4 regions of the Paenibacillus sp. sgz302191 genome follow, and region 3 is predicted to be linked to each of the others. Evidence: riboswitches for the same ligand, from Rfam matches in the RefSeq annotation. Region 3 holds a riboswitch; each other region holds the start of a gene.
The links. Region 3 has a riboswitch for cobalamin ahead of nrdI (class Ib ribonucleoside-diphosphate reductase assembly flavoprotein NrdI). Riboswitches for the same ligand answer to the same signal wherever they lie in the genome.
Positions count from the first base shown of each region.

Region 1: it holds a riboswitch for cobalamin, as region 3 does, so the genes downstream of both, cobJ (precorrin-3B C(17)-methyltransferase) here and nrdI (class Ib ribonucleoside-diphosphate reductase assembly flavoprotein NrdI) in region 3, are expected to answer to the same signal.
Region 2: it holds a riboswitch for cobalamin, as region 3 does, so the genes downstream of both, AC3G2T_RS30690 (ABC transporter substrate-binding protein) here and nrdI (class Ib ribonucleoside-diphosphate reductase assembly flavoprotein NrdI) in region 3, are expected to answer to the same signal.
Region 4: it holds a riboswitch for cobalamin, as region 3 does, so the genes downstream of both, AC3G2T_RS27265 (HoxN/HupN/NixA family nickel/cobalt transporter) here and nrdI (class Ib ribonucleoside-diphosphate reductase assembly flavoprotein NrdI) in region 3, are expected to answer to the same signal.

Region 1 covers NZ_JBYLHY010000013.1:194,285-202,285, forward strand. The annotation lists gene AC3G2T_RS20130 (S-layer homology domain-containing protein) at 319-828, shown strand; gene AC3G2T_RS20135 (hypothetical protein) at 1,088-1,375, shown strand; gene AC3G2T_RS20140 (guanylate kinase) at 1,421-1,999, opposite strand; gene AC3G2T_RS20145 (DUF1361 domain-containing protein) at 2,167-2,835, shown strand; gene AC3G2T_RS20150 (hypothetical protein) at 2,850-3,080, shown strand; cobalamin riboswitch at 3,124-3,327, shown strand; gene cobJ (precorrin-3B C(17)-methyltransferase) at 3,473-5,146, shown strand; gene AC3G2T_RS20160 (sirohydrochlorin chelatase) at 5,214-6,188, shown strand; gene cobK (precorrin-6A reductase) at 6,185-6,961, shown strand; gene AC3G2T_RS20170 (precorrin-8X methylmutase) at 6,968-7,618, shown strand; gene AC3G2T_RS20175 (cobalt-precorrin-5B (C(1))-methyltransferase) at 7,626-8,001, shown strand, end outside.
Region 2 covers NZ_JBYLHY010000029.1:84,965-92,965, forward strand. The annotation lists gene AC3G2T_RS30660 (ABC transporter permease) at 1-301, opposite strand, end outside; gene AC3G2T_RS30665 (ABC transporter substrate-binding protein) at 321-1,358, opposite strand; gene AC3G2T_RS30670 (Lrp/AsnC family transcriptional regulator) at 1,573-2,064, shown strand; gene AC3G2T_RS30675 (aminotransferase class I/II-fold pyridoxal phosphate-dependent enzyme) at 2,079-3,278, shown strand; gene AC3G2T_RS30680 (aspartyl-phosphate phosphatase Spo0E family protein) at 3,345-3,611, shown strand; gene AC3G2T_RS30685 (hypothetical protein) at 3,663-4,190, shown strand; cobalamin riboswitch at 4,253-4,459, shown strand; gene AC3G2T_RS30690 (ABC transporter substrate-binding protein) at 4,575-5,654, shown strand; gene AC3G2T_RS30695 (FecCD family ABC transporter permease) at 5,655-6,692, shown strand; gene AC3G2T_RS30700 (ABC transporter ATP-binding protein) at 6,698-7,474, shown strand; gene cobT (nicotinate-nucleotide--dimethylbenzimidazole phosphoribosyltransferase) at 7,495-8,001, shown strand, end outside.
Region 3 covers NZ_JBYLHY010000017.1:76,852-83,058, reverse strand. The annotation lists gene thpR (RNA 2',3'-cyclic phosphodiesterase) at 548-1,150, opposite strand; gene serC (3-phosphoserine/phosphohydroxythreonine transaminase) at 1,291-2,379, shown strand; cobalamin riboswitch at 2,862-3,068, shown strand; gene nrdI (class Ib ribonucleoside-diphosphate reductase assembly flavoprotein NrdI) at 3,206-3,565, shown strand; gene nrdE (class 1b ribonucleoside-diphosphate reductase subunit alpha) at 3,552-5,636, shown strand; gene nrdF (class 1b ribonucleoside-diphosphate reductase subunit beta) at 5,659-6,207, shown strand, end outside.
Region 4 covers NZ_JBYLHY010000024.1:31,586-39,586, forward strand. The annotation lists gene AC3G2T_RS27255 (ATP-binding protein) at 151-1,398, shown strand; gene AC3G2T_RS27260 (hypothetical protein) at 1,486-1,884, shown strand; gene AC3G2T_RS27265 (HoxN/HupN/NixA family nickel/cobalt transporter) at 1,992-2,795, opposite strand; cobalamin riboswitch at 2,815-3,003, opposite strand; gene AC3G2T_RS27270 (low molecular weight protein-tyrosine-phosphatase) at 3,169-3,639, opposite strand; gene AC3G2T_RS27275 (phosphonate ABC transporter ATP-binding protein) at 3,636-4,370, opposite strand; gene AC3G2T_RS27280 (YlbF/YmcA family competence regulator) at 4,488-4,904, opposite strand; gene miaB (tRNA (N6-isopentenyl adenosine(37)-C2)-methylthiotransferase MiaB) at 4,987-6,468, opposite strand; gene pduL (phosphate propanoyltransferase) at 6,628-7,200, opposite strand; gene AC3G2T_RS27295 (2-oxoacid:ferredoxin oxidoreductase subunit beta) at 7,277-8,001, opposite strand, start outside.

The DNA.
Region 1 (8,001 bases), on a different contig from region 3:
AAAGAATAGGAGTGATTATTGTGAAACAAGTTATGAGTTTTTTAAAAGGTTTTCTTTATGCATTTATTGCGATTGGTGCACTGCCGTTTTTGCTGATCCAAAGCTTTCTTGATTTGTAATTCGGTTTTCACATTTTTAAAAAGAATGCCGCTGTTTTATCGGTTTTTAACAACCGGTAAGCAAGCGGCATTTTTTTGATTAAATGGGTCTCATTTTGCTAACCGGGTTAGTTTCCATACATAGGAGTCAAAACGTCCGATTGATTTGAAGGATTCGTGCAAATGCTATGAAGGAAACTAACAGAGGAGTGAGCTAACAATGAAAAAGTTTTATTTGTGCTTATCGGCAGCCGTGTTGTCCATGTCCTTAATAGCCGGATGCACCAGCAACAATATGAGGGCGAGAAGCGTCGATCATTACCGTAATCCTGATATTGCCGCCAGAAATCAAGGCTATGTTCGGCCGCTGGATGTCGGAACGGCGACCCCAAGCCCGACAAATGCTGCCGGCACGGCGCAAAGCATTTTCAGCGATGTTCCAAGCGGACAATGGTATACGGACAACGTCCTCTGGGCAGCCAACTTGGGTTTGGTCAACGGTTACCCGGACGGCACTTTTCTTCCTAATGGAGCGATCACTAGAGCCGAAGTCGTCAAAATTATTCGCTCCCTGGCGGACAAAGGATATATTGTCATACCTTCGGCCACGACAACGCCAGTGCCGACTACGACGCCAACCGCTACGCCTGCAGCAACGGCAACTGGCACTTCGACGCCGACTACAACGCCTGCAGCTACGACAACTGCAACTCCGACCGCGACGCCATAAGCACGCTTAAATAAGCGAATATTCCGCCAAACTGGATACTCCGCATACGTCCATGTTATGATGAATGGTAGTCGGCAGTAGTATATAGGAAAGGTAAACACATCATAATATGGATGAACAAAACAAAAAAAGCGAAAAAAGTTTTCATTTTTTAGCCGTAATTTTAGGCGTAATTGTGGACAATGTAGGGACTTTTTTATCTTCTGCAAGCATAAGCCTCATTTTTTTGTCCACGCAATCTGACAATGAACAAGATCTGATGAAAATTTATTCTTACACGGGATGGCTGGCTGCGTTTTTGGTTATCGGCATGTTTTGGTCTTTCTACGGCGCTTACGTAGCGGCCAAGGTAGCCAAACGGGCCGAGTACTTCAATGCCGGATGCATAGGCGTGATTGGCGCGGCGGTCGGCTTTGATTCTCTGATTTCCAATCCCGGCGTTGCTTTTTGGTACCAAATCATCGGACTGATCGTCATCGTGCCGGTTTCTTTATTGGGCGGCCATGTGGCGTTAAGACGCAAGCATGCGCGGAGCATGAATCGCTAAAAAAAGAGACTCCAGCCTGTAAAGGCGGGTCTCTTTTTAGGTGGTTCAGCCTGCTGGCGCCGGTACGTAGGAAAGCATTGTGTTTTTCACAAGTTCCGTAGTCTGACTCAAGTCCATATTTTCAAATACATGTTCGCATTGCTTGCGGTAGGAAACTTCCTCGATATAGTGGTTCATATAATGATCGATAACGTCCATCGGCGTGCTGCGCGCCAGAAGCCTTTCCATAATCGTCTGCTTGTTTGCATAAATAAAAATTCGGACAGCCCGTTCGCCGAACTCATATTTGAAACGGTTGGCCGCATAGCGGTTGACGATAACGTAAATAGAGCCGTGTTCCTTGAGAGCTTGATCGATGTCCGCACGTTTGATTCCGTAAAAATTTCCGTCGATTTCCGCCGTCTGAAAAAATTCACCGTTAATATCCGCATCGATGAACGCTTTCCGTGAAATGAATTTGTAATCTCTGCCTTCGATTTCTTTAGGTCTTGGAGTTCGTGTTGTGTAAGATGCAACCGATGAGAAGCCGAGCTCTTTGGCAATTTGGTGCGCAATTGTTTTGCGACCGGAACCGCTTGTGCCTGTGAACACAAAGATCAATCCGCCGGTTTGCTGTCCGCCCATAATGAATCCTCCTCCAAATATGAAATTTTGAAAGCGATATCGTGATAGTTTTATTATAGTACGAATATTCGGAAAATTAAAGAGAGAATTCGTGTTTCATAGATTGTGCGGTATAATAGAAACGTCGAAAGGAGCTGTTCCTGCTGAATTTCAAAATATATGTGCAAATGAATCGGGCTTTGTTTTACTTGGTCGGTATGCTTGCGGTCGCGTCAGCGGCTTGTACGGCGCTGCTGCTGGTCCGTATTTACGGGTCGTCGGGCAGTTTTCTGTACAGATGGCTGATTGCGCCGAACTTGATGCTGGCCTGGATTCCGCTGGCGGCGGCGCTGGCCGTTCGTTACTGGTGGCATATGCAGCAAACATTCCGCATCAGACTGCTGATCGGATTGCTGGTATGGCTGCTGTTTTTGCCGAATGCTCCGTATATGTTGACGGATCTGGTGCATTTGACATATTTGAAATCGTCGGTTCCCGTACATTTTGACGTATTGCTGAACGCTTTTACGGCGATTATTGCCCTTTGGGTCGGCTTGTTTGCCTTCTATCTCGTGCACGAAATATGGCAGGGACTGCTTCGCCCGGCCGCAAGTTGGATGTTGGCCGGCGTCTTGCTGCTGCTGTGCAGCGTCGGCGTGTTTTTGGGCCGCTTTTTGCGGTATAATAGCTGGGATTTATTCCGCAAGCCCTGGGCGATCGCGCAAGATTCCTTAAAGCTGCTGGAGCAGCGGGATGCGCTCGTTTTTATCGGCGTGTTTATGCTGGTTCTTAGCTGTTTGTACCTTGTTTTTTACGCTTCTGTCCGATATCGGGCCGCCGCAAAGAACGTTCGTTAAGAAGGAGAGTTTTCATGCCCAAATACGCAAATCTAAGTATCGAGGCAACGCAATTTTTGCAAAATAAAACAGGCAGCACTCACCTGGAATGTTATACATACATCGATCCGGAGCGGACGGAAGAAAGTTTTTTTGTCGTGCGTACGACGAACAAAGTGATTCATGTCGGCTTTTCCGAAATTGCGTACGATCCGGCCGATTACAAGAGTTTGCTGGAAGGTCTCTACCGCTCTGTCTATGAATAATTGCATAGACAATGCATACGATTGATGATAGGATGATTTTAATTGCATATGGATGGAACCAGGTGCTGAATGATACGTTTCATTCAGTTAAAAGGGAAGTCCGGTGAGAATCCGGCACGGACCCGCCACTGTAACGATCGGGCTTTGGAGCAAAGCCTCTCCTTGGCAGCATGTCACTGGGCAATACCCGGGAAGACGCCGGGAGTATGATCGAAGTCAGGAGACCTGCCCGGTTTGAACGACACTTTTGCCCTACGAGGAATTAGGGTGTGTTAGAGGGCGGTTGCTCCTGTGCTTATTGAAAAGACGTTCAAACCAGGCATTTCTAACATGATGTTGTGTTGGAAATGCTTTTTTATTCGTGCAAAAGGTTTTTAGAAAGGGTGATTGCTATGCCGGGGAAATTGCTCGTCATCGGTTTCGGGCCGGGAAGTTTCGAACATATTACGAAGCGGGCGCGCGAGGCTATTCAAGAAAGTGAAATCATCATCGGCTACAATACATATGTCGATCTTATATCCGGCTTGATTTCGGAACAACAAATTGTAAGAACCGGAATGACGGAGGAAGTGAGCCGGGCGCAAGAGGCGGTCAGACAAGCGAAGCTGGGGAAAAAGGTAGCGGTCATCTCAAGCGGAGACGCCGGTGTGTACGGGATGGCCGGCCTTGTCTACGAAGTGTTGATGGAGCAAGGGTGGACGCCAGCGGGCGGCGTCGAAGTTGAAATCATCCCCGGCATCTCGGCCATCAATTCCGCTGCATCCTTGCTGGGCGCGCCTATTATGCACGATGCGTGCACGATCAGCTTGAGTGACCATTTGACGCCGTGGGAGCTTATTGCAAGGCGGGTGGAAGCCGCGGCGCAGGCGGATTTTGTCATTGCGCTGTACAACCCGCGCAGCGGAAGAAGGACGCGGCAAATCGTCGAGACGCAGCGCATTTTGCTTCAGCACCGTTCGCCGCAAACGCCGGTCGGCATCGTCAAGAGCGCATACCGGGATCGGGAGCACGTCGTCGTAACGACGCTGGCCGATATGCTGAATCATGATATCGGGATGCTGACAACGATTATTATCGGCAACTCGGCGACCCAAAATTATGACGGCCTGCTGATAACCCCGCGGGGGTATCAGCGCAAATATACGCTGGGCGCGGAGACGCAGCCGCTCAAGCCGCATCAGCGGCTGCGGGCCGAGGCGGAGCCTTGGGCGCTCGCGCAGGAGGAAGAGGCTCCGGCCGAAGACCGGAGCGAAAGCGCGGGAGCCGCAGCCGGCGGAGAGCCGGCCGTTCGGCAGGCAGCGCAAGCGGCGGCCCAAGCCAGCAGCCCTTTGCAGCTGGCGATGGAGGCGCTGGAGCTGGTTTCCCGGGGCAGCGGCGGCGCTGCGGGGGCTTTGGAGCCGATGGCGTTTACCGCGACAAAGTCGATCTTTGAATTTGCGGTAAGCCCGGGGATCGCAAATAAACGGTTGAGCGCGGCGCAGTTATGCGCGCTGGGCGAAATCGTCGGCGACAGGGGCGACATCGAATATTCGCCGCACCATCAATTGATCGTCCGCATCCAGACGGACAATCCGCAGGATATCACTTCCGAGCTGAGCGAGCTCGGCCTCATGCTTTCGCCGATCGGCGACGTTGCGCAGATTAAAGCCTGCGACTTTTGCAATCTGGAAAAAGGGGAATCGATTCCTTATGCGGAGGCGCTGCATCAAAGAATCGGCAATCTGGAGGTACCGAAGGAGCTGAAAATCGGCTTCAACGGCTGCGGCATGGCTTGCTATGGCGCGGTGCAGCAGGATATCGGCATCGTATACCGGAAGGAAAAGTTCGATTTGTTTTTGGGAGGCAAAACCGTCGGCAGAAACGCGCATCCGGCCCAACCGGTAGCGGAAGGCATCGATCCGTCGGAGCTCGTCGAGCAGGTCGTCAGAATTGTCGAGCGGTACAAGCGGGAAGGGCATCCGAACGAGCGGTTCCACAAGTTTTTTAAACGCGTTAAAGAAATAGAAGGCTACCGCCACCAGGAAGCGCAAGGATTCGTCATTGAAAACGCCGTCTGCGGCGATTAGAACGTTATACCAGCATGTTCGTTTTTTATGGATAGAGCACGGTGAAGTTTTGGGAGGGGATAAAGACATGAATGCTGTCTTGTTTGTAGGGCACGGAAGCCGGGATGAGGAAGGCAATGAGGAGGTCCGGCAGTTTATTGCGGAAATTGCCGGGAAGATGGACGGTTTTATCGTAGAGACTTGTTTCCTTGAATTCGTCGAGCCGACCATCGCTCAAGGAATCGATCGCTGTATCGAGCTTGGCGCGGACCGGGTTGTGGTCATACCTATTATTTTATTTGCGGCCGGTCATGCCAAAATTCATATTCCCGCGGCGATTGACGAGGCTAAGCGGAAATACCCGCATATCGGGTTTACATACGGCAGACCGATCGGCGTACACGATCAAATTTTGGACATTTTAACGTCCAGAGTGCAGGATTCCGGCGTTCGGCTGGAGAATGAGCTGGAGGACACGGCGTTTTTGATCGTCGGCCGGGGCAGCAGCGATCCGGATGCCAACAGCGATCTGTTCAAAATTTCCAGGCTGCTTTGGGAACGGCTGAAAGTAAAATGGGTGGAGACGGCTTTTATCGGCGTTACCGCTCCGCTGATGGATGACGGCGTGGAACGATGCATCAAGCTCGGCGCCAAAAAAGTAATTATTTTGCCTTATTTTCTTTTTACAGGCATTTTGATTCAGCGGATGGAGGAAATGGTGGAAGGATACCGCCGGCAGTATCGGGAGCAGGAATTTCATTTGGCTCCTTACTTCGGCTTCCATCCGCTGCTGCAGGAAATTTTGATCGGCCGGGCGCTGGAAGCGGTGCAGGACGAGGTTAAAATGAACTGCGACATGTGCCAATACCGTCTAGAGGCGATGAAGCATATCGATCACCACCATCATCACGACCATGACCATGATCACGGACATCACCATCACCATGATCATGATCACGACCATCATCATCACGATCACGATCATCATCATGACCACGACCATGACCAAGACCACCACGATCACGAGCATGAGCACGAGCACGCGGGAGGAACGAAGCGATGATACTCGTTTTAGCGGGCACAAGCGATGCCAGGGAGCTGGCGCTGCGGATCCGGTCAGCCGGGCATGCCGTGCTGACGACGGTCGTCACGGAGAGCGCCGCCAAAAGCATGGAAGCCGCAGGGCTGCCCGTGCTGACAGGCAGGCTGACAGCCGAGGATATGCGGCGGTTGATTGCCGACAAGGGCGTTCGCGTCGTAGCGGACGCCACGCATCCTTTTGCCGAGGAGGCGTCGAAGAACGCCATGGCCGCGGCGCAAGCTGCGCAAGTTCCGTATGTGCGGTTCGAGCGGCAAAGTCTTGCCTACGAGCAGAGCGCGCTCGTCACGATCGTGGACGACTACAAGCAGGCCGCTGAGGCCGCCGCGCAAAAAAAGGGCTGCATCATGCTGACTACGGGCAGCAAGACGCTGAAAATTTTTGCCGACCGGCTGAACGGTTTGCCTGACACGACGCTCGTCGCCCGCATGCTGCCGCGCAAAGACAACATGGAAAAATGCGAGGAGCTCGGCATCGAGCAAAAAAACATCGTCGCCATGCAGGGGCCTTTTTCCAAAGAGCTGAACAAAGCGCTGTATGCGCATTACAACGTAACTTTGATGATTACGAAGGAAAGCGGCAAAGTCGGAGCGGTGGACGAAAAGCTCGAAGCGGCGCTGGAGATGGGCATCGAAAGCATCGTCATCGGCAGGCCGGGCATCGAATACGGGACGCTGTTCTCGGATTTTGACGGAGTCGTTCGGCATATCGGGGAGTCGATCAATAAGGAGGCGTAATTCTACGTGGAATTTCATACAGAGTTCAAACCTTTAACCGTACAACCGCAGGAAATTGAGGAAAAAAGCTTCGAGATGATTACGGAGGAGCTTGGCGAGCATCCGTTTACGGACGAGCAGTACCCGGTCGTGCAGCGGGTCATTCACGCTTCGGCGGATTTTGAGCTGGGACGCAGTCTGGTGTTCCATCCGCGGGCGATTCAGGCGGGCGTGGAAGCGATCCGCGCAGGCAAAATTTTGGTGGCCGACGTACAGATGGTGCAGGTCGGCATCAGCAAGCCGCGGATCGAGCAGTTCGGCGGAGAAGTCAAGGTGTACATCTCCGATGCCGACGTGATCGAGGAAGCGAAGCGGCTGAATACGACGCGGGCGATCGTTTCCATCCGCAAAGCGATCAAGGAAGCGGAAGGCGGCATCTTCGCCATCGGCAATGCGCCGACGGCGCTGCTGGAGCTGATCCGCCTCGTCAAGGAAGGCGCGGCCAAGCCGGGCCTCATCGTCGGCGTGCCCGTCGGCTTCGTATCCGCGGCGGAATCGAAGGAGGAGCTCGCGAAGCTGGACGTGCCGTTCATCACGAACATCGGCCGCAAGGGCGGCAGCCCCGTGGCCGTCGCAGCGGTGAACGCGCTGTCGATTCTCGCCGCGCGCAAGGAGTAGCGCGCGTATGGCAGAGGACGCGAAGCCGCTGCGCTACGGCTACACCACCGGCTCCTGCGCCACTGCAGGAGCCAAAGCCGCGCTGCTGGCGCTCATCGGGCAGGCGCCGCAAGCGCAAGTGCGCATCCGTATCCCGACCGGGGATACGGTCGCCTTTGACCTGCACAGCTGCGAGTATACGCAGCTGTGGGGCGAAGCCGCCGTGATCAAGGACGGCGGCGACGATCCCGATGCGACGCACGGCGCGAAAATCGTCGTGCGGGTAAGCTGGCGCGATGAGCCGGGCATCGCGATTGACGGCGGCGTCGGCGTCGGACGCGTGACGAAGCCCGGCCTGCCGGTCGAGGTCGGCATGGCGGCGATCAATCCGGTGCCGCGTAAAA
Region 2 (8,001 bases), on a different contig from region 3:
CTACGACGCCTAATATGCAGGATACGACGGTAGAGCCTGCGACGATAACGAACGTATCTTTCAGCGTTTTCCATAAACGGGCCTGGCGCAGCATTTCGGCGTAATGCTCGAACGTCGGTCCGGCATTCCCCTGCGCGCTTAAATAGACAAGCTTGGCGACCGGGACGACAAACAGCACTGCAAGAACTAGCAGGAGAAGCGCTGCGGCAATGCGTTTTGCGATTCGGGAAAAGCTTCCGGGGAGGGCAGGGCCGACCCTGCCGTTCTCCCTCGCAAGCTGAGTTGGTTCTGAATCCGACATGTATGATGCGCTCCGCTTCCTATTGTCCGAACACTTGGCTGAATTGTTTTTTATCCGCGTCGCGGGCTTCCGCCAGCTTGGTAATATCCGAGGAAATCACTTTGAATTCGGAAATGCTCTTCAGCCCTTTCGGCGCAGCGACGCCTTCGCGGATCGGTGTATACCCGATATCGGAGGACACTTTTTGCCCGTCTTCGGACAGCACGAAATCGACGAATGCTTTGGCGGCTTTTTCGTTGGCGGCATTTTTCATGATGCCGATTGGCTCCGTAATGACGGGCACGCCTTCCGTCGGGTAGATCAGATCGACCGGCGAGCCTTTGGCTTTTTCGCGGGCAACCAAATAATCGACCACCATGCCGTACGACTTCTCGCCGCCGGCTACAGCGTTCAGTACGGCTCCGTTGCCTTTTACCACAGACGTGTTGTTCGCCTTGAGGTTTTTGAAGAAGTCCCAGCCGAAGCCGTCGGTACGCGTCAATACGCCCACGTTGTATGCTGCAGCGCCGGAGTACAGCGGACTCGGCATGATGCCGGCATCCTTGCTCTCAGCGGACGCTAGCGCCTTCCAGGAGGTCGGCGGCGTTTTTACTTTTTGCGTATTAATGGCCAGTACGGTCGCCATCACTTTCGTGCCCGTGTACATGCCGTCCGGGTCTGCGAGATCCTTCGGAATTTTGGATAACTCCGGCGATTTATAGGAGCCTAGCAAATTTTGCTTCTTGAGCCCTTCGAAAGTTACCGCATCGGCCAGCAGAAGCACATCCGCCTGGACTTTGCCGGCCTGGTTTTCCGCCTGAATTTTGGCGGTTACTTCCTCGGTGCCGGAACGGAAGCTTTCGACCTTCACATCGGGATACTTCTTATTGAATGCCGCCACTAGTTTGGTCACATCTTCCTCCGGTTGGGATGTATAGAAGGAAAGCTTGCCGGAAACCGGGCTTGCGGCTTCTTGTTTCGGAGACGATTGGGGTGTCGATTGCGCGCCTTGCGTTGCTGCAGGTTGTCCGTTAGTTCCGCAGCCGCTGAAAATCAGCAGAGCCGCTGCGCTCATCATCAAAGATCCTTTTTTTAACAAAATGGTTTCTCTCCCTACGTTTTTGTCTATGTTCTCTTCGAAACTCATTATATAAAGCGAATGTTAGACGACTGTAAATTGGGAAGGCTCGGTTTGTAAAATGCTTTTGCTCCGCCAGGATTGAATTCGGACAGCAGTTCATTGTAAGATTGAAAGATGAACATATTTCCACCAACGAAAGGTAGGGTTAACCATGGATGCTTTGAAGCTTAAAATTCTCGAAATATTGAAGGAAGACGCCCGCCGCAGCGCGGAACTGATTGCCACCATGCTGGGAACGCCGGAGGCTGAGGTAGCGCAGGCGATACGCGAGATGGAAGCGGATAAGGTCATCGTCAAATACGCCACGGTTGTCAATTGGAGCAAGGTGGATGATGAGAAGGTTACGGCCCTGATTGAAGTGCAAATTACGCCGGAACGCGGCCGCGGCTTCGATGCGATTGCGGAACGGATTTATTTATATCCGGAAGTAAGATCCGTTTATTTGATGTCCGGCGCCTACGACCTGCTCGTCGAGATCGAGGGCAGATCGCTTAAGGAAGTCGCTTCGTTCGTTTCCAACAAGCTTTCGCCAATCGACCGCGTGCTGTCGACGAAAACTCATTTTATTTTGAAAAAATATAAACAGGACGGCATTATTTTCGAGGATCAAGAGGACGATCACCGAATGCTCGTCTCGCCGTAAGGGAGAATTTCGCCATGATTAAAGATGAACCGACGGTCCGCAAGCCAAAGTCGATGACGGATTATTTGGCTCCTATGGTAAAAGCGATCCCGCCATCGGGCATTCGCAAATTTTTCGATCTGGTCAGCAACAGCAAGGAAGATATTATTTCGCTGGGGGTCGGGGAGCCGGATTTTTCCACGCCCTGGCACGTTCGCGAAGCCGCCGTATATTCGCTGGAACGGGGCCGGACCAAATATTCGCCGAATTCGGGAATACCGGAACTGCGGGAGGCGATTGCCGAATACTTGCACAATTCGTTCCAGGTAAGCTACGAGCCCGGCGACGAGGTGCTGGTGACCGTAGGAGGAAGCGAAGCGATCGACCTCGCGCTGCGGGCGCTGATTACGCCGGGGGATGAAATTTTGATCCCCGAGCCGTGCTATATCTCTTACTCGCCCATCACGACCATCAGCGGGGGGAAAGCGGTAGGCATCGAGACATTTGCCAAAGACCAGTTCAAACTGACCGAGCAATCGCTGCGAGCGGCGATAACGCCCCGATCCAAAATTTTGATTTTGTGCTATCCGAGCAATCCGACCGGCGGCATTATGACTTATGAAGACTGGCTGCCGATCGCCAAAGTCGTCGAGGAGAACGACCTGATCGTCATTTCGGATGAAATCTATGCGGAACTCACGTACGGACAAAAGCATGTGAGCTTCGCGGCCATGCCGGGAATGAAGGACCGGACCATCCTTGTGAGCGGTTTTTCCAAAGCGTTCGCCATGACGGGCTGGCGCATGGGATATGCGTGCGGGCACTCCGACCTGATTTCCGCGATGACCAAAATTCACCAATACACGGTGATGTGCGCGCCGATTATGGGGCAGGTGGCCGCCCACGAAGCTCTCAAGAACGGGCTGGAAGAGAAAGACCGCATGATGGAATCGTACAATCAGCGCCGGCGCCTGATCGTCAAAGGATTTCGCGAGATCGGGCTCGAATGCCACGAGCCGCAGGGCGCGTTTTACGCGTTTCCGAGCATTGCGGCGACGGGGATGACTTCGGAGAAATTTGCCGAAAGATTGCTGTTCGAAGCGAAGGTGGCGGCAGTTCCCGGACACGTATTCGGGCTTGGCGGAGAAGGCTTCCTGCGCTGTTCTTATGCGTATAGCGTTTCCCAGCTAAATGAAGCATTAGAACGAATAGGAAAATTCATCAAAAAAATGTAAAACATTTTAAAAAGATATTTTCAATAGGGACAAAAACTGGTATCCTTGAGGTAAGGAGGGAAGAGCATGGCTTTTATGGAATATCAACTTGCTTCATATAACAAACATTTCCAAATTCGGGAAGATGATTCCGATCGTAGCTGGTTGATCAAGCATGCTAAGAAATCCGCCTCCTTGAGTCCGCTCGAAGAAGAGATTCATTCTTTGAGACGGATGCTCGAACAGATGGTTGTCGAAGGCAAGGAAATGACTTCCGAAGCCGTCGTCGAGCTCAGCACAGTCCTCGATCAAAAAATAAACGAATATATGAATAGAGGCAAAAAAAGTCGGTGATGAGCCGGCTTTTCTTATGACCGTACAAAACTTCGGAAGGATTGAAACTGCATGAGAATCAAGCTGCTTTTAGTGAGCATCGCCATGCTGGCGGTGCTGTTGGCCGGGTGCGGAGGCCCGAAGCCTGATGTGCCTATTTTCGCCATGGGAGCGAACGGATTTCCTTCGGAAATCGGCGACAAGCTGGAAGCTTCCCTTGCGGCCAAGGTAGGCGAGAAGCCGACCGTAAAGTTCGTCTCAACGCCGATTTTTTCGATGGAAAAAATGATTGTCGAGCTTGCCGCCGGCGGCAACGGCATTCTTATTTTGCCGGACGAACAGTTTAAAGCGCTGTCCAAGCAGGCCGGGTTCGTAGCTCTTGACGACGTGATCAAGCCGGAGGATTATCCGGATGGGGTTATGGAACTAGCCGAGGACGGAAAGCCGGCGGAAAAGCATCTTTACGGCATTCCGATGGCAGGCAACAAATGGCTGAAAGAGCAGGGGCTGGAGGGCAAAGGGCTAACCGCCTTTATTCCACAAAACTTTAAACAAATCGATGAGGCCAAGCAGGTGCTGAAGGTCATCGCCGCGAAGTAATTCGCCTTCGGCTTGTACATGCCGGGAAACTCATCTATAATCGACAAAGAGATACTGAATGTTGTAGCTATGCAGCCACAGGTGCCGGCAGCTGTGCCCGATCGATCGGGCGCTGCCGCTTAAAAGGGAAGCCGGTGCAAATCCGGCGCGGTCCCGCCACTGTAACCGGGAATGTTCCTCATGATGCCACTGTTCCGATTTAGGGGATGGGAAGGCGGGGAAGCTCGATACCCGAAAGTCAGGAGACCTGCCTATGGTGCCGTACACGACTTCCTTCGAGGAAAAGGATGGCGTTAAATCAGGGAGCAGCCGGCGGCTGTCAGCTGCCTGGATTTATCGTCCCCTGCTGTTCCTTCGGGAAACGGCAGGGGATTTTTTGGCAGGATGGAAGTCCTGGAAGTCCTGACGGACGAGGAAAAGGAGAAAAGCGAGATGAAAGTGAGCTTGTGGAAAAAGACCGCGCTGCTGGCTCTTGCCGCAGCTGCGGCAATCAGTCTTGCAGGCTGCGGCAAGACAGTGGAGAAGCAGCCGGAGCTGACGGACCCGGCCAAGCTGGGAGCGGGCGAAACGAAAGCCCCGTCCGCGACGGCGACGGCTGCGTCAACCGCCAAAGCGTCCAAAAAGACGCAGTACCCGCTCAAAATCAAGGATGCGACGGGAAAAGAATTTACGTTTGACAAGGCGCCGCAGCGGATCGTATCCGTATCGCCCGCCGAGACGGAAGCGCTTTTTGCTATAGGGCTCGACAATCAGATTGTCGGCGTATCGGACCTGGACGATTATCCGGAGGCGGCGAAATCGAAGCCGAAGATGGGCGGCATTACGAAGCCGAATCAAGAGGCGGTCATCGCTGCTAATGCGGACATCGTTTTCACGGGCGTTTCGATGAAGGCCGACACTGTGGAAAAGCTTCGCGCGATGAATATCAATATGTTTAAAGTGGAGCCCAAGACGCTCGACGACGCCATTGCCGACGTGCTTACGTTCGGGGTCATTACGGATCATCAGGAACAGGCGGAGCAGGTGGCGGACAAAATGAAAGCGGACCGCCAGAAAGTGGTCAGCGCCGTGAAAGACGTGAAGCAGGCCAATAAGAAAAAGGTCTACGTCGAATTCAGCGCAGGCTGGACGGTCGGCAGCGGCGAATTTATGGACGAGCTGATTCAACTGGCCGGAGGCGTCAATGTTGCAGGGGACAAGAAGGGCTGGTACCAAATCAGCGAAGAGAAGATCATTCAGCAAAACCCCGACGTCATTCTTTTCGCGGCTGGCGTGACCGATGACAAGAGCAAAAAAACGCTCGACGCGATCATTCGCGAACGCAGCGGATGGGATCAGATTGAAGCCGTGAAAACGAACCGGGTTGTCGGCATCGATCAAAATCTGCTCAGCCGCCCGGGCCCAAGAATAACGGACGGCCTGCTTGCCATGGCCAAGGCGATTTACCCCGAACTGGTGAAGTAGATGAAAAGAAAACTGATGCTGTGGGGAGGAGTAGGAGTCTTACTCCTTCTTCTTTCTATTCTGATCAGCTTGTCTTTGGGCACGGCCCATGTCCATGTGCTGCAAATAGCCGGTATTATCGGCAAGCACATTCCGTGGCTGGGAGAGCGAATCGAAGCGGATTGGCCGCAATCTTCCGAGCAGATCATCATGAAAGTCCGGCTTCCCCGCGTCATGCTCGGCATCCTTGTGGGCGCCTCGCTGTCGGTAGCGGGGGCGGCTTTTCAAGGAGTGCTGCGCAACCCGCTGGCCGATCCTTACACGCTGGGCGTATCTTCGGGCGCTTCGGTGGGCGCAGCTTTTCTGATTTATTTCGGGCTGCAGTATTCTTGGCTTGGGCAATGGTCGATTCCGGCCGTGGCGTTCGGTACCGGGCTTATTTCGCTGCTGCTCGTGCTGAAGCTGGCGCAAATCGACGGCAAGCTCAAGCTGGAGACGCTCATTCTCTCAGGCGTGGTCATGCAGGCGTTCCTGGGCTCGATCGTTGCGTTCATGGTATCTTTATCCAACCAAGTCATTAACGAAATCGTATTTTGGCTGATGGGCAGCCTGGCATTGCGGGGCTGGTCCTACGCGGCGTTGGTAACGCCTTATTTGCTTATCGGCTTTGCGGTATTGATCGGCTTGGCCAGATCGCTGAACCTGCTCGCGCTCGGCGAGCGCCAAGCCGCCCATCTCGGGGTCAATGTCGAACGGACGAAATTGACCGCACTGATCGTTGCGACATTCGTTACGGCGGCGGCCGTATCCGTGGCCGGAGTTATCGGCTTTGTAGGACTTATTATCCCGCATCTGGTGCGCCTGTTGGTCGGCCCCGATTACCGCCTGATTATGCCCTTATCCGTTCTCGGCGGCGGAATTTATGTGCTATGGGCGGATACGTTGGCCCGCACGCTGCTGAGCCCGACGGAAATACCGCTCGGCGTCATTACCGCCTTTTTGGGGGCGCCGTTCTTCGCTTACTTGTTGAACAAAGATAAGAAAGCGCAGAGAGGTTGATCTTGATGATACAAGTCGAAAGCGTTTCGAAAAGCTTCCACGGGAAGCAGGTGCTGCAACATATGAGTTTCGAGGTCGAAGCGGGCGAATTTTTCGGCATTATCGGGCCTAACGGAAGCGGCAAATCGACGCTGCTGCGGATCATGTCGGGCATCGACCCGGCCTCCGCAGGCGATGTGCGATTGGCCGGCAGGCCGGTGGCTTCCTACAGCCGCAAGGAGCTGGCCCGCCGGCTCGCCGTGCTGCAGCAGGACGCCCTGCCGCCTGTCGGCTTCACCGTGCGGGAGGTCGTGGAGATGGGCCGGTACCCGTTTCAAAACTGGCTTGGCGAAGATTCGCAGAATGCCGGGCATTTGATTGCAAGCATCGTGGAGAAGCTCCATCTGGAACCGCTCATCGGCCGCACGGTAGACCGCCTTAGCGGGGGTGAGCGGCAGCGCGTAGCGCTCGGCAAAGTAATGGCTCAGCAGCCCAGGCTGCTGATGCTCGACGAGCCGACGACCTTTTTGGACATCGGATATCAAATCCAGATGATGGATTATGTCAGGGCATGGCAGCGGGAAGAGGGTTTGACCGTCGTAGCCGTGCTGCATGACTTGAACCTGGCTGCGCAGTATTGCAGCAGGCTGCTCGTCGTCCATGACGGCAAGCCGGCGGCCATAGGGACGCCGCAGGAAATTATAACGAGCAGGCTGATCGCAGAGGTGTACGGAACCGAACCGATCGTGCTGGAGCATCCGTTGAACCGGGCGCCGCAAATATTGCTGCAGCCCGGCAAATAACTGAAAATGCGAGGGATGAAATGATGTCTAGATTAGATCAAGAAATCAGCGCTATTCAACCGATCGATCAGGAGTTCGCCGAACTGGCCGGGCGGCATTTGGATCAGCTTACGAAACCGCCGGGAAGCTTGGGCAAGCTGGAGGCGATCGCGTGCCAGACAGCCGGCATTACCGGTGAAGTAAAGCCTGTATTCGAGAAAAAAGCCGTCATCGTGATGGCCGGCGACCATGGCGTCTGCGAGGAAGGCGTCAGCGCGTTTCCGGCGGAAGTGACGCCGCAGATGGTACTGAACTTCGTGCACGGCGGCGCGGCCGTCAACGTGCTGGCGCGGCATGCCGGGGCGGAAGTCGTCTGCGTCGATATCGGTGTAAACGCGGATCTGGAGCATCCGCAGCTTGTATCGAAAAAAGTGCGCAAAGGCACGCGCAATATGGCCCGCGAAGCGGCGATGACGCGTGAGGAAGCGCAGCAGGCGATTATGGCCGGGATCGAAGTGGTGGATGAGCTTGCCGGCAAAGGTTTCCGG
Region 3 (6,207 bases):
TCTGTAATAATGGGTCATTTTGGCGAAAATCCTGCGATTGTGCAGGAATTTTCGATAAAAATGAACCAAAGCCCATGTTCGCGGCGAAAAGCCTGCACAATTGCAGGAATATGTCGTAGCCAGCGTGTCAACCGAGCAAAAACTGCACTTTTGCAGGTTTTCTTCGCGAAATCAGGTAAATTGTGCGTCAGGTTCAGGCATGTGGGTTTCTGGGCAGCTTGCAAAAAGAAAGTGCGGGGATTTTCGCCCAAAAGACAAAGAGACGGTTTAGTCGCCTAACCTGACAGCATTGGCGGGTATCGGCGGGAGCGACATCGGTGGGTGCTGATGGAAGTTGGCGCTGCGAGAGCGGCACCGGCGTGAGCGGGCGCCCGCGAAAGCAGCATCGACGAGCATGGGTACCGATAGCGGCGTCAGTGAGAGCCAGCGGAAGCAGCATCGGCGGAAGCGGGCGCCCGCGAAAGCAGCATTGGCGAGCGCGGGCACCGGTAGCGGCGGCAGTGAGAGCCAGCGGGAGCGAGCGCCGGTGGAAGCCGGCCGAGCGGCGTCAGTGCAGACCCGGCGCGCCCAGCGGGAACGCGCCGAGCGGCTCGTAGGCCGGCTGTCGGCCCAGGTGGCTGCGGTAGAGGACGATGTCCTCTACCCGCCACGCGGCCCAGCCGGCCGCAGGCGCCGCCTCCGCCAGCGCGGCGCGCCGGAAAGGCCCCGCCGCTGCGCGGTAGCGGCGGGCCAGCGTGATGTGCGGCCGGTAGGGGCGAGCCTCGGCCGGGAAGCCGTGGCGGGCGCAGGCGCCGCTGACCTCGCGCTGGAGCTTGCCCAGCGCATCGAGGTCGCCGGCGACGCCCGCCCACAGCACCGTCGGCGCCGCCGGCGGCCCGAACACGCCGAGCCCTTCGGCGTGCAGGGCTAGCGGCGGCGCCGACGCGGCGAGCTGGCGCAGGTCGTGCGCCAGCGCTTCCGCAGTCCCGGCGGATGCGTCGCCGAGGAAGCAAAGCGTAATGTGGACGTCCTGCGGATGCGTCCACTTGTGAAAAGGCAGCTTCTCCTGAGCGCTGCCTTTCCACGCGTCCAGCGCCGCTTTGGACGCGTCGGGGAGACGGATGCCGACGAACAGCCGGTACGGGTCGGCGGAAAAATTTTGAAGAGACATACTATTCCTCCTAGAGCTTTGTATTGGTGCCGTTTGACATGCGGACTTAAAGCTTAGCATGTCCAGCAGAGGTTTTACTTGATGCGTGAGGCGAATCTTGCTATCATAACCATAGTATATTAAGCAAAGGTGGGTTATTCATGAGCAATCGTGCGTATAATTTTAATGCGGGGCCAGCGGCGCTTCCGCTCGAAGTGCTGCAAAAGGCGCAGGAGGAGCTTGTCGAATTTAAAGGAATCGGCATGTCGATTATGGAAATCTCTCACCGCAGCGCGGAATATGAGCAGGTCCACAACGAAACTCAGCAGCTGCTCAAACAAATTTTCGGCATTCCGGAAGGGTATCAGGTGCAATTTCTGCAAGGCGGTGCGAGCACGCAGTTTGCCATGATTCCGATGAACTTCCTCAAACAGGGCAAAGTGGGCAGCTATGTTCTGACCGGCGCTTGGGCGGAGAAAGCGGTTCAGGAAGCGGGAATGTTCGGCGAAGTGTCCATCGCAGCCAGCTCGAAAGAGCAAAAGTTTATGAAAATTCCGGATTTAAGCGAAATCAACATTCATCCGGATGCAGCCTATTTGCACCTCACTTCCAATGAAACGATCGAAGGGGCGCAGTTCCAAAGCTTCCCGGACACAGGCAGCGTGCCGCTGATCGCCGATATGTCCAGCGACATTTTGAGCCGTCCTGTCGATGTGTCGAAATTCAGCATGATCTACGCGGGCGCGCAAAAAAACCTCGGTCCGTCCGGCGTTACTGTCGCTATCCTGAAAGAGGACATGCTCCAGGATTTGCCAAAAACCATTCCAACGATGCTGCGCTATGAAATCCATGGCAAAAACAACTCGTTGTATAATACGCCGCCGGTGTACTCCATCTACATGGTAAACCTTGTGCTGAAATGGATTCAAGAGCAGGGCGGACTTGCGGCCATCGAAAAAAACAACCTCGAAAAAACAGGCCTGATCTACAGCGCGATCGATCAAAGCGGAGGCTTCTACCGCAGTCCGGTCGATGCGGGCAGCCGTTCGATGATGAACGTGACGTTCCGTCTGCAGGATGAGGAGCTTGAGAAGAAATTTATTAAAGAGTCCGAGCAGAACGGCTTTGTCGGTTTGAAAGGCCATCGCAGCGTAGGCGGATTAAGAGCTTCGACTTACAACGCGGTGACATATGCTTCCTGCAAAGCGCTGGTTGACTTTATGGCCGATTTCCAAAAGCGCAACGGATAAATCGACCGGCTGGACTTGTATCATTCAATTTTTAAAGCTATTCAGGGCGTTGTTCCGTCCCTGGATAGCTTTGTTTGGTGTTTTGGCATAAAATTGGATTTATTTGGGAGAGAGGGCTTCGTCCCGTTGTTGTTGCATGGGGTCCTAAAGGCCTATGAGGATGCTGGCATGGACCTATTTTTTTGTTTTTGGTGCACCACTTTCGTACCGGATTATCCCCAGTTTATCCCCAGATTTGCAAGCGAATATCCCCAGCGCATTGCTCTGAATGATGAAATCAGGACTCCGATTTAGCCCGCGCCGGACAAGGAACAGCCGAAAATGACGTTCCTTATTTTGCCATTTCACGCCTTTTATCCACATATTTTTTGCCGTTTTTTATAGCTGAACGAGGCTTCCGAAATGAGAGATTTTCGAGGTTTGATAGTCGGATTTGCTCATTGACAAACACTATATCTTGATATAAATTGAAATCTATCAACTATATCTCGTGATGGATAGGTGCTTCGCGTTCTAGAGACACGCACGAAGCTTAATAGGGAAGTCCGGTGCAAATCCGGCGCGGTCCCGCCACTGTTCAGGAGGAGTTTTCATCCGATTGCCACTGGCTTGCTCCGATAGGAAAGCCGGGAAGGCGGATGGGAATGATGATCCCAAGCCAGGAGACCTGCCTATTCGTAAGAATCACCCCTACGGCAGATAGGAAGGTGTCCAGACTCCCACTCCAGTGGCAGGCGTTATGTTCGCATGTTCCTGTGGCGTATTCGGTCCTTCTTTTTGCCGAATGCGCCATTTTAATGGTTTTGACAGAAGGAGACGAAATCCCATGCTGATTGCTTACGATTCCAAGACGGGAAATGTCCGCAGATTTATTAAAAAATTAAATTTGCCTGCGGTTCAAATTGAAGAGGCGATGAAGATGGATGAACCTTTCGTGCTTGTCACCTATACGACAGGCTTTGGTCAAATTCCGGAGAAAGTCGCACACTTTTTGGAGCGGAACCATCCTAGGCTCCAAGGCGTAGCGGCCAGCGGGAACCGGAATTGGGGAGATGGATTCGCAAAGAGCGCGGACCGCATCGCCGAGCGTTACGGCGTGCCTGTGCTCGGCAAGTTTGAACTGTCCGGAACCCGGCAGGATGTTCAGCGATTTGTTCAGGAGGTGCACGCAATTGCGGCATATTGAGTTAAACAACCAGATCATGCAGCGCGGTGTCGACGGCTTTTTTCAATTGGAGAAAGACCGGGAAGCCGTGCACGAATTTATGGAAGAAGTGAACCGCAACAGCCTTCATTTTGCCGATACGGCTTCGAAGGTTCGTTACATGATAGATAACAACTTTTACGAGGATGTTTACGAGAAATATTCCGCATCCGAAGTTGAAGATACATACAAAATCACTCACGAATATAACTTCGAATTCTCCTCGTATATGGCGGCTTCGAAGTTTTATACGGATTACGCTTTGCGCAGTGACGATAAAACCCTTTATCTTGAGCATTATGCGGACCGGGTCGCGATTGTGGCGCTTTACTTGGGTCGCGGCGATGCGGAAACGGCGAAACAGTTGGCGAAATCGATGATGGAACAGCGGCTGCAGCCTGCGACGCCGACGTTTTTGAATGCCGGCAAAAGCCGCAGGGGCGAGATGGTATCCTGCTTCCTGCTGGAGATGGACGATTCGCTGAATTCGATTAACTATGTGCTGGGCACGTGCATGCAGCTGTCCAAAATCGGCGGCGGCGTGGCCGTCAATCTGTCCAAGCTGCGCGGCCGCGGAGAATCGATCAAAGGCGTCGAGCGTGCGGCCAAAGGCATTATGCCGGTGCTCAAGCTTATGGAGGACGCTTTTTCCTATGCGGATCAGATGGGCCAACGCAAAGGTTCCGGAGCGGCGTATTACAACATCTTCGGATGGGACCTCATGGAATTTTTGGACAGCAAAAAAATCAATGCGGACGAAAAGTCGCGCCTCAAAACGCTGTCGATCGGTTTGATCGTGCCGAATAAATTCTACAAACTGGCCGAAGAGAACCAGCCGCTGCATGTGTTCGCGCCTTATACGGTATACAAAGCGTACGGCAAGCACCTTGACGATATGGACATGGACGAGATGTACGACACGCTGCTGGCGGACCCTAGAGTCAAAAAGAAACCGGTGATGAGCGCCCGCGAAATGCTCGTAAAAATCGCCACGACGCAGCTGGAATCCGGCTATCCTTACATGATGAACCGCAGCAATGCAAATTTGGCGCACCCGCTCAAGCAGATCGGCGCGATCAAGATGTCCAACCTTTGCACGGAAATTTTTCAGCTGCAGGAGACGTCGGAGATCGGCGATTACGGCGATGAGAACCTGATTCGCAGAGATATTAGCTGCAATCTGGCTTCCTTGAACATAGCGAATGTCATGGATCTGAAAAAGCTGCGCGAATCGGTGCACGAGGGCATGATTGCGCTGACCTCCGTCAGCGATATGACGACGGTCGCCAACGCGCCGGGCGTAGCGAAGGCGAACCGCGAGCTGCACTCGGTCGGACTGGGTGCGATGAACCTGCACGGATATTTGTCCAAAAACAAGATCAGTTATGAGAGCGAAGAAGCGAAAGATTTTGTCCGCACGTTTTTCATGGCGATGAATTTCTTCTCGATTGAAAAAAGCATGGAGATCGCGAAGTCGAAGGGCGAGACGTTCGACGGGTTCGAGCTTTCGGAATATGCCGGCGGCGCTTATTTTGACCGCTACTTGCAAACCGATTACCGCCCGGTCACAGACAAGGTGAAACAACTGTTCGAGGGCATGCAGATTCCTTCTCCGGACGATTGGGCCAAGCTGAAGGAAGAAGTGCGCGCTCACGGGCTTTACCATGCGTACAGAATGGCTATCGCTCCTACGCAAAGCATTTCGTACATCCAGAATGCGACTTCCAGCGTCATGCCGATCGTCGAGCCGATCGAAACGCGGACGTACGCGAACTCGACGACGTATTACCCGATGCCGTATTTGCGGAGAGACAATTTCTTCTTCTATAAATCGGCGTATCAAATGAACCAATTCAAAATTCTTGACCTGATTGCCGAAATCCAGACGCATGTCGATCAAGGCATTTCGACGGTGCTTCATGTCAACAGCGATGTGACGACCAGACAGCTTGCGCGCTATTATTTGTACGCTGCCCGCGTCGGGTTAAAATCGCTCTATTACACGCGGACGAACCAGCTCTCCGTTGAAGAGTGCGTCAGCTGTTCGGTGTAACGGGAAGGGGAATGAATACAAGATGACCACCAAGAGAGCCGTCAACTGGAACCGGCCTGACGACGATTTTACGATCACGTTCTGGAATCAAAATATTATGCAGTTTTGGACGGACGAAGAAATTCCTCTGTCTGACGATAAAATGTCCTGGATGACGCTGAACGAAGCGGAGCGCGACCTGTATATGAAAGTGCTGGGCGGGCTTACGCTGCTCGATACGATGCAGGGCGGCGTAGGGATGCCAAGAATTTTGGAGCATGTGGACGGGCTGCAGCGCAAAGCGGTGCTCAGCTTCATGGGCATGATGGAGCAAATTCACGCCAAATCGTACAGCAGCATTTTTACGACGCTGTCTACGACGGAGGAGATCAACGACATTTTCCTCTGGGTGGAGCGAAATCCGTATTTGCAGTTCAAGGCGAATACGATTGCCAAATATTACGACGGCATTCACACCCGCAAGGATCTGTATTTGGCTATGGCGGCATCCGTGCTGCTTGAAAGCTATTTGTTCTATAGCGGCTTTTTCTATCCGCTGTATTTGGCCGGCCAAGGCAAGATGACTAGCAGC
Region 4 (8,001 bases), on a different contig from region 3:
TTATACAGCGATGCGCTGAAAATGTCTCACATCACTTTGTTAAATCTTTATCATTTGAAACGTATCCAACCTATTTGAAGTACTCGTAATTTGTGAGATAATGTAGAAAAAAACCATATTCTGTCGTACGTTTAGAAAGGACGGTTCGTATTGCTCCATTCCGTCATCACCCATGAACTTCATGGTCTTTTATACATGATGAGTGCGCTGTTGATCTACTTGGTTCTTACTCCTATATATGTATACAAAGAACAAAAGCGTAAAATTCTTTTCGTCCTCATCCTCTTCGTGCTCACCTATTTCTATTTGGGCTATGAAGATATAGAGCCGATTGTCTATACTTTGCATCTGATTCCCGTCTCACTTACGCTAGCGATCCTCTTCGAGGGATCCGTACCCGGCATTTTTACGTGGATCGCATTCAACTTCGGCAATCTGGTCATTTTGCAAAATGAACTGCTTCCCGTACTGCTCGGCAGCACCTTCATGCTCGCGGCGGGCCTCTATTTGAAGCGGAAGATGGTCGCCGACAGCTTCAAAGCCAAATTTATATTCGTATCCGTCCTGATGTTCGGTTACTTGGCGCTTTATTTGGCGGCAGGCCCCGCACTGCTTGACCAAAACTACGTGTATGCCGCTTACGCGGTATCGCTGTCCTTCGTTTCGAGCTGGTTCGTGACCTTTCTTTTTTTCCACGTCAAAAAGCAGGAGATCAATAAAGAGAAATTGCTGCATCTCGAAAAAGACCGCATGATCGGACAAATGGCCGCTTCGGTCTCCCATGAAATCCGCAATCCGCTGACGACGACCCGCGGCTTTTTGCAAATGATGGAACAGAAGGAATTTTCCGAGGAAGAGCGCAAACGCTTCATTTCGCTCGCTTTATCCGGCATCGATCAGGCCAATGCGATTATTAGCGACTATTTGCATTATGCGAAGCCGAACAGAAGTCAGCAGGAAAAGCTGAATATCAAGGAAGAGCTTGCTTCGATGCTCCGATTTATGAATCCGATCGCTGTCTCCAATCAAATAACGGTCGACATCTCGCATAGCAGCGACTCCCCTCTCTACATATGGGGAGAATCGAAAAAATTGCGCCAGTGCCTGATGAATTTGATCAAAAATGCGATCGAATCCATGCCTGACGGCGGAACGCTTACCGTACATACACACCTAACCGAATCTACCATTCATGTTTGGATATCCGATACCGGGGTCGGCATGAGCAAAACGCAAATCAATTCGTTAGGAATGCCGTTCTATACGACCAAAGCGGATGGAACCGGCCTGGGCCTCGTCGTTGTCATGAGCATCATAAAGTCGATGAACGGCAAAATTTCCTATTCCAGCAATCCGAATAAGGGCACCGTCTGTCTGATTCAATTTCAGGCCGGATAACGATTGACAAGCTTCCGTTAACAAGTCCGCCGGATTGTGGTATTCTGATAGAATAGCGATCAGCAGAATAGCGAAGGAGGCTGTCCCATGAATCCGGATTTTATTCAGATCAAATCGCTTGAGGGCGATCTTAAGATGTCCCACAAAAAGAAGGATTACGGGCTGACGGTTTCCACGAGAGAACTGGTCCTTCATAAGCCGCACGTGAATTATTACTTCAAGCTTGAAGATATGATCAGCATCGTGCCCTATGACGTGGGAGCTATGAAAGCAATCACTTTTGTCAATGCGCGATCCAAGAATCAGGAGTCCGCTTCACTCACTCCCGGTTCGGAGCACTTTAGAATTTATGTTCACAAAGCGACCGTTCATAACAGAAGCGGAATTTTCCTTCTGGGACCTACGGATGTTATCATTCCGATTCATAAGAGTATGCTTCAGGCGATATCCGAGTGCGTGCAGAACGCCGGGTTAACAGCACTGTAAATACTCATGCGTGCGAAAAAGGCAAAAAAGGCATCTTCCCCTCATCCGGCAGGGTAAAGATGCCTTTTCGTCAACGGCGGTTTCCGCGGAACGTTCCGCAGCCGTCGCTAACTGAGCGAACGCGATTCCTGTTTGGCACGTATCGTGACGAACACGAAGCAAAGCAGTAAAAATACAAAGATGCCGATGCCGACGATTTCGAAATCGAGTTCGGCCCACGGATTGAAAAACGTAAAAGCTTCGTAGAACGAAACCCCGTAAGCAAGAATGACGATCACCCATCCGATCAGCCTTGAAGCCGACTGCCCCAGCTTTCCGGAATGATGAATCATCCGGTAAGCAATCAGCGAATCCAGCGTATCGGTCAGCATCATCCCGAACATAAACACAAGCCCCAAAATAACGGGCATGTATTCGATTTTATTGCTTGCGGCAATCGCCCAAACGGACGTTTGGCTAATCGTTTCGGCAGCCAATGCGAAAATCGCGCCTACCAAAATAATTAAAAAAGGATTGGTTGTCCCTTTGGCGACTTTATCGATAAATTTCCCTTTGTATCCTTTAATTTGAAAGCTCTCGTTTTTGTATTTCGAACGCAGAAGATTATAAATATTGATCGTTCCAATGAGGAAAAGCGACAATATCGAAATCCATGTTGCGAAAGTATCGAAGTAATCGGGAAACTCAAAATCTTTGATGAACATCCCCAAAACAATCGCCATACTGGCCACTACCGCCCCATGGCCAAAAGAAAACAAAGTGCCTACCCATCTGGCGATCGGGCTTCCCATCCGCCAATTATAACGGGTTTGTCCGTCAATAAAAGCCAAATGATCCGCGTCCAAGCCATGACGCAATCCCAAAGCAAAAACAAGAAAAATAAGCGATACGGTTGACAATGTACTCACCATTCCTTTTCTCCGAAGGCATTTTAAGGTGTACGGATAGGTAGGTCTTCTGGCTCCCGGATCAATGCTTCTCTTCAGTCTTCCCCAGCATGCGGCTGAGTGACGTTATTGAAGAAGGCTCCCCGGTTACAGCGGCGGGACCGCTCGGGAGTTGCACCCGATTCCCTGTTACCCCTTGCTTGGCAAGGGCACCTGGCCGTAAACGTATTTGGTTGTGAGATAAACCTCTATCGAGGTCTTTCGAAGATGAGCGACCGCGTTTAGAGGTAGGTTTATTCGCCAATAAGAATGTGTTCTACGCGCTTTAGCGCTGTAAAGAACTTATACATTCTTATGTGGTAAAAAACGCGCAATTTTCAGGACGTCCGAGGCTAGGCTATATGCCTTCCCTGCTTCGGATAAAAGCGAAAAGGCGCTCGCAGCTGCTGTCGACCATCTCGTACACTTCTTCAAAATTGCCTGTGTAGTACGGGTCGGGGACGTTGCCGCCGCCCTTATCCGGGGCAAACTCCAACAGTTTATGAATGGAGGCGCCATGTGCATCCGGAGCAAACGATTTTAAATTCGTTATGTTGCTGTCATCCATGGCAATGATATATGTAAACTGTTCAAAATCGTCTGCCTTCACTTGCCTTGCGGTCAGTCCGTGATGATCGATGCGGTGACGGTCCAAAATTCGTCTCGTTCCCTGATGCGGCCGCTCTCCGGTGTGCCAGTCCCCCGTGCCCGCGGAATCAACAACGATACGCCCATCCAGGCCGGCCTGCTTCACTTTATGGCGAAAAACAGCCTCAGCCATAGGCGAGCGGCAAATATTGCCCAAGCATACGAATAGCACTTGAATCATGGCGCACCGAAAATAAGCTGTTTTTCTCGCATCGTAAGCCCTCTGGCAGGGATGTCAAGTACGATTTTGCCTTCCGCCAATCCCCAAATCCGCGTTGCGTACCGCTCCGCGAGCTCGACCTGGTGCAGCGCGGCGATGACCGTCAAATTGCTTTCCTTGCATAAGGATCGCAAGTCGTTCATGATGTATTCCGTCGCTTTCGGATCCAGGCCCGACACCGGCTCGTCGGCGACCAGCACTTTAGGTCCATGGATGAGCGCTTTCGCGATCGCAACCCTTTGCTGCTCGCCGCCGCTTAATTGGCTAATTTTTTTATCGCCTTTGTCGAGCAAGCCTACTTTTTCCAAATAGTCCATCCCGATAACATGCTCATCGCGTGAAACGGCTCCCGTTAAAATACGGATCGGCGTTTGATAAAATTTCCCCATCATGACATTCTTGATAGCGCTTTTATTTCTATTCAACGCCGGCTTTTCCTCAAGAAAAGCGAAATCTTTGCCGAGCTTCCATCGATCCAACAGCCCTGGCGTCGTAATATCGTTCGACTGGTAGATGAGCTGGCCGGACGTCCATTTTTCCTGGTGGCTGATGCAGCGCAGCAGCGTCGTTTTCCCGCTGCCGCTCCCTCCCACCACTGCGATGAATTCTCCTTCATCGACGCGAAAGCTGATCTGAGACAGCACTTTATTGTCCGGCGGATAAACTTTGCTTAAATTTCGTACCGTGATCATGACACCGTCTCCTTAACATTGTGCTCAACATGAACTTGAACCCGTAAGCTATTGGCAAAAATCGCCCATCTAGCGGCATCTGGCCTGACAAGAGGGCGATTTTCGGTTTCATTCACTTTATTCGCTGCAGCTGCTCGGACTCGACGCTTGGCCCGCTTCCACGTTGATTTTATCCGAAATCGTATCGCGGACGACCGACATGACAAGCTGAAGCAAATAGTTAATGTCTTCCTGAGACTGTTTAAATTCGCTCACGATAGGAATCCCGTCCAGCTCATCCTGCAATTCATCGATCTCTTTCTCGATTTTATCCACCATTTTGGCGTTTTGAAACTTCTCGAAAGCGACGATTTCCTTTTGCTTTTTCTTGATTCCGCTGATCAGCTTTTGAATATGCTCATTACCGGAAATTTTTTTCTCCGCTTGCTGGTAAAACTGCACCTCGTTCGAAGTCGTCAGCAGTTCCGCAAGCTCTTTCGCTTTGGCCAAAATATCCTCACGAACAATTAATTCCGTATTCGTATAATGCTCCATTTCAAACGCATGGGGATGATGGTGACTATGTTCCGACACGACTGCACGCTCCAATCTTCAACCTCACTATTGACAAATCATTTTATATGGACATCTTTAGCGGCGCTTCCACGATTTCGCCTTTCAGCACCCAAGTCTGCGCATGAGTGATTCGGACATGAATCAATTTACCGTACAAATCCTTAGATCCCGTAAAATGAATCAGCTTATTGGTCCGGGTGCGTCCGGCAAGGACGTCCGGGTTGTTCTTGCTCTCCCCTTCGACCAATACTTCCACAATTTCACCCTGCAGCTTCTCGTTGCTTAATTTGCTGTATGTGTTAAGCAATTCGTTCAGGCGGTACAAGCGCTGTTTCTTAACGTCCATTGGCACGTTATCTTCCATGCCCGCCGCCGGCGTACCTTCGCGAGGCGAGTAGATAAATGTGAACGCGGAGTCAAACTCCACTTCCTTTACCAAGGAAAGCGTATCCTCAAACTGCTCGTCCGTTTCGCCGGGGAAACCGACGATAATATCCGTCGTCAATACGGCACCCGGTATCGCCGTTTTAATTTTGCGAACCAGTTCCAAATATTGTTCCCGGGAATACTTGCGGCTCATTTTTTTCAAAACTTCCGTATTCCCCGATTGGACAGGCAAATGAATGTGCTCGGCCAAATTGCCGCCTGTGCCCAACACTTCCACCAAATGATCGTCAAAATCCCGAGGATGCGAAGTCGTGAATCTTATCCGTGGCACGTCGATCTTCCGGATATCGTTCATCAAATCGGCAAACGAATACGACATATCCTCGAAATCTTTGCCGTATGCGTTCACATTTTGACCGAGCAGCGTGATCTCCTGAAAACCGAGACGTGCCAGATCCCTCACCTCGGCAAGGACGTCCTGCGGCTTTCTGCTTCTCTCTTTACCGCGTGTATAAGGAACGATGCAGTACGTGCAAAACTTGTCGCAGCCATACATAATATTCACCCAAGCCCGGATTCCTTCCCGCTTCTTGGGCAAATTCTCGACGATGTCGCCTTCCTTGGACCAAACCTCGACAACCATTTCTTTGTTGAAAAAAGCGTCCCTCAGCAAAGTCGGCAGGCGATGAATATTGTGCGTGCCAAAAATCAGATCGACAAAAGCGTGCTTTTGCATAATCCGGTTGACAACCGCTTCCTCTTGAGACATGCAGCCGCATACGCCAAGAACAAGTCCGGGCTTCTCGGCCTTAAGAGCTTTCAAGTGCCCAAGCTCGCCGAACACTTTGTCTTCCGCGTTCTCTCTGATCGCACAGGTATTGAGCAAAATGACATCGGCCTGGTACTTGTCTTCGGTAGATTGGTAGCCCATTTGCTCCAGCATGCCCTTCATCACTTCGGTATCATGCTCGTTCATCTGACAGCCAAAGGTGCGAATCAAATAAAATTTATTTGTGCCGAACTCCTGCATCTCCTCAGGAATGGTGAAATCATAATGAACGGCGATCTCTTCTTTTCCGCGCTTCTTGGCATCTGTCAATGAAGGAGGCTGAAAATATTGGGAATAATCCTTGACGGATTTCGCATTGTTAGCCATTTTCCTTACTTCCTCCTAAGAGCTCCCCTAGTGGAAAGCTTTCTTCGTAAGCTTGCACTGCACATGCTCTATAAATGTAAACATGTAGATATTATTATACCATTATAGATGTGCATAGACAAAAGGAAAATGGCGTATTCGTGAAAATGACGAATTTTCCTAATTCAGCAGTTCCGCAAAATCGCCGGTCTTGACGCCCGATGCATTTCCTTCGTCCGTGTCAATATGCATATCGAGCGCAAATTGGTCGGAAACTCTGGCAATGACGTCTTCGAATATTAAAGGGCGCTCCCCGTTCATTTTGACGCGCAGCAATTGCTTGTCCGCGATGCCCCATTTCTCCGCATCCGACGTATGTAAATGAATATGTCTCGCAGCTACGATGACTCCGCGCTCCAGATCGACTTCTCCCTGCGGTCCCACAACTTTCAGACCCGGAGTTCCTTCAATATTTCCCGACTCGCGCACTGGAGGGTTGACTCCCAGAGAGAACGCATCCGTACGCGATACTTCGATTTGAGTTTGGCTGCGCGCCGGACCCAGAATGCGCACTTTATCGAATTTCCCCTTCGGACCGATCACCGCAACGGTCTCTTCTGCCGCGTACTGTCCGGGCTGGGATAGAGGTTTCATGCTTGTAAGCTGGTAGCCTTGTCCGAACAAAAGTTCGATATGCTCTTGGGATAAATGAATATGGCGAGCCGAAATGCCTACGGGAACTAATTTACTCATCGAAATCTTCCTCTCTGTTTACCGCCCAATAAAAAGGACACACGGAGGATCCCCGTATGCCCTTAAGGTGCAGTTGTTATTTAAATTCTGCAAGCAGCTTTTCGAATTCCGCTTCGGAAATCTTCATATTCTGTTTCGCAAGACCTTCCTGCGGGAAGTTTGGAACCATATCTTCATAGCTCTTTTTAGCTGTGTTCTGATATATTATACCAGTCAACATGCTGTGTGTTTCCATGATTTTTGTCATAGCCATAACGCGGTTCGTCGGATCGTAGTCCGGAATTTCGTCCAGGTCTACGATGTTTTCTTTGAACCAGTCATAAGTATTTACTTTATTGAACGTTACGCAAGGGCTGAATACGTTAATCAAAGAGAAGCCTTTGTGATTCAATCCCGCTTCAATAACGGCAGTCAACTGTTTCAAGTTGCTGGAGAACGATTGCGCTACGAATGTCGCTCCGGCAGCCATCGCTACTTCAAGCGGAGACAGCGCGGACTCAATGGAACCTTGAGGCGTGCTTTTCGTTTTGAAGCCTTCGGCGCTTCGCGGCGAAGTTTGGCCTTTGGTCAAGCCGTAGATTTGGTTGTCCATGACGATGTAAGTAAGGTCGATGTTACGACGGATAGCATGTACGGTATGTCCCATACCGATTGCGAAGCCATCTCCATCGCCGCCCGAAGCGATAACCGTCAGATCGCGGTTCGCCATTTTTACGCCCTGCGCGATTGGCAGGGAACGTCCATGAATACCGTGGAAACCGTATGCGTTGATGTAACCGGAAATACGTCCGGAGCATCCGA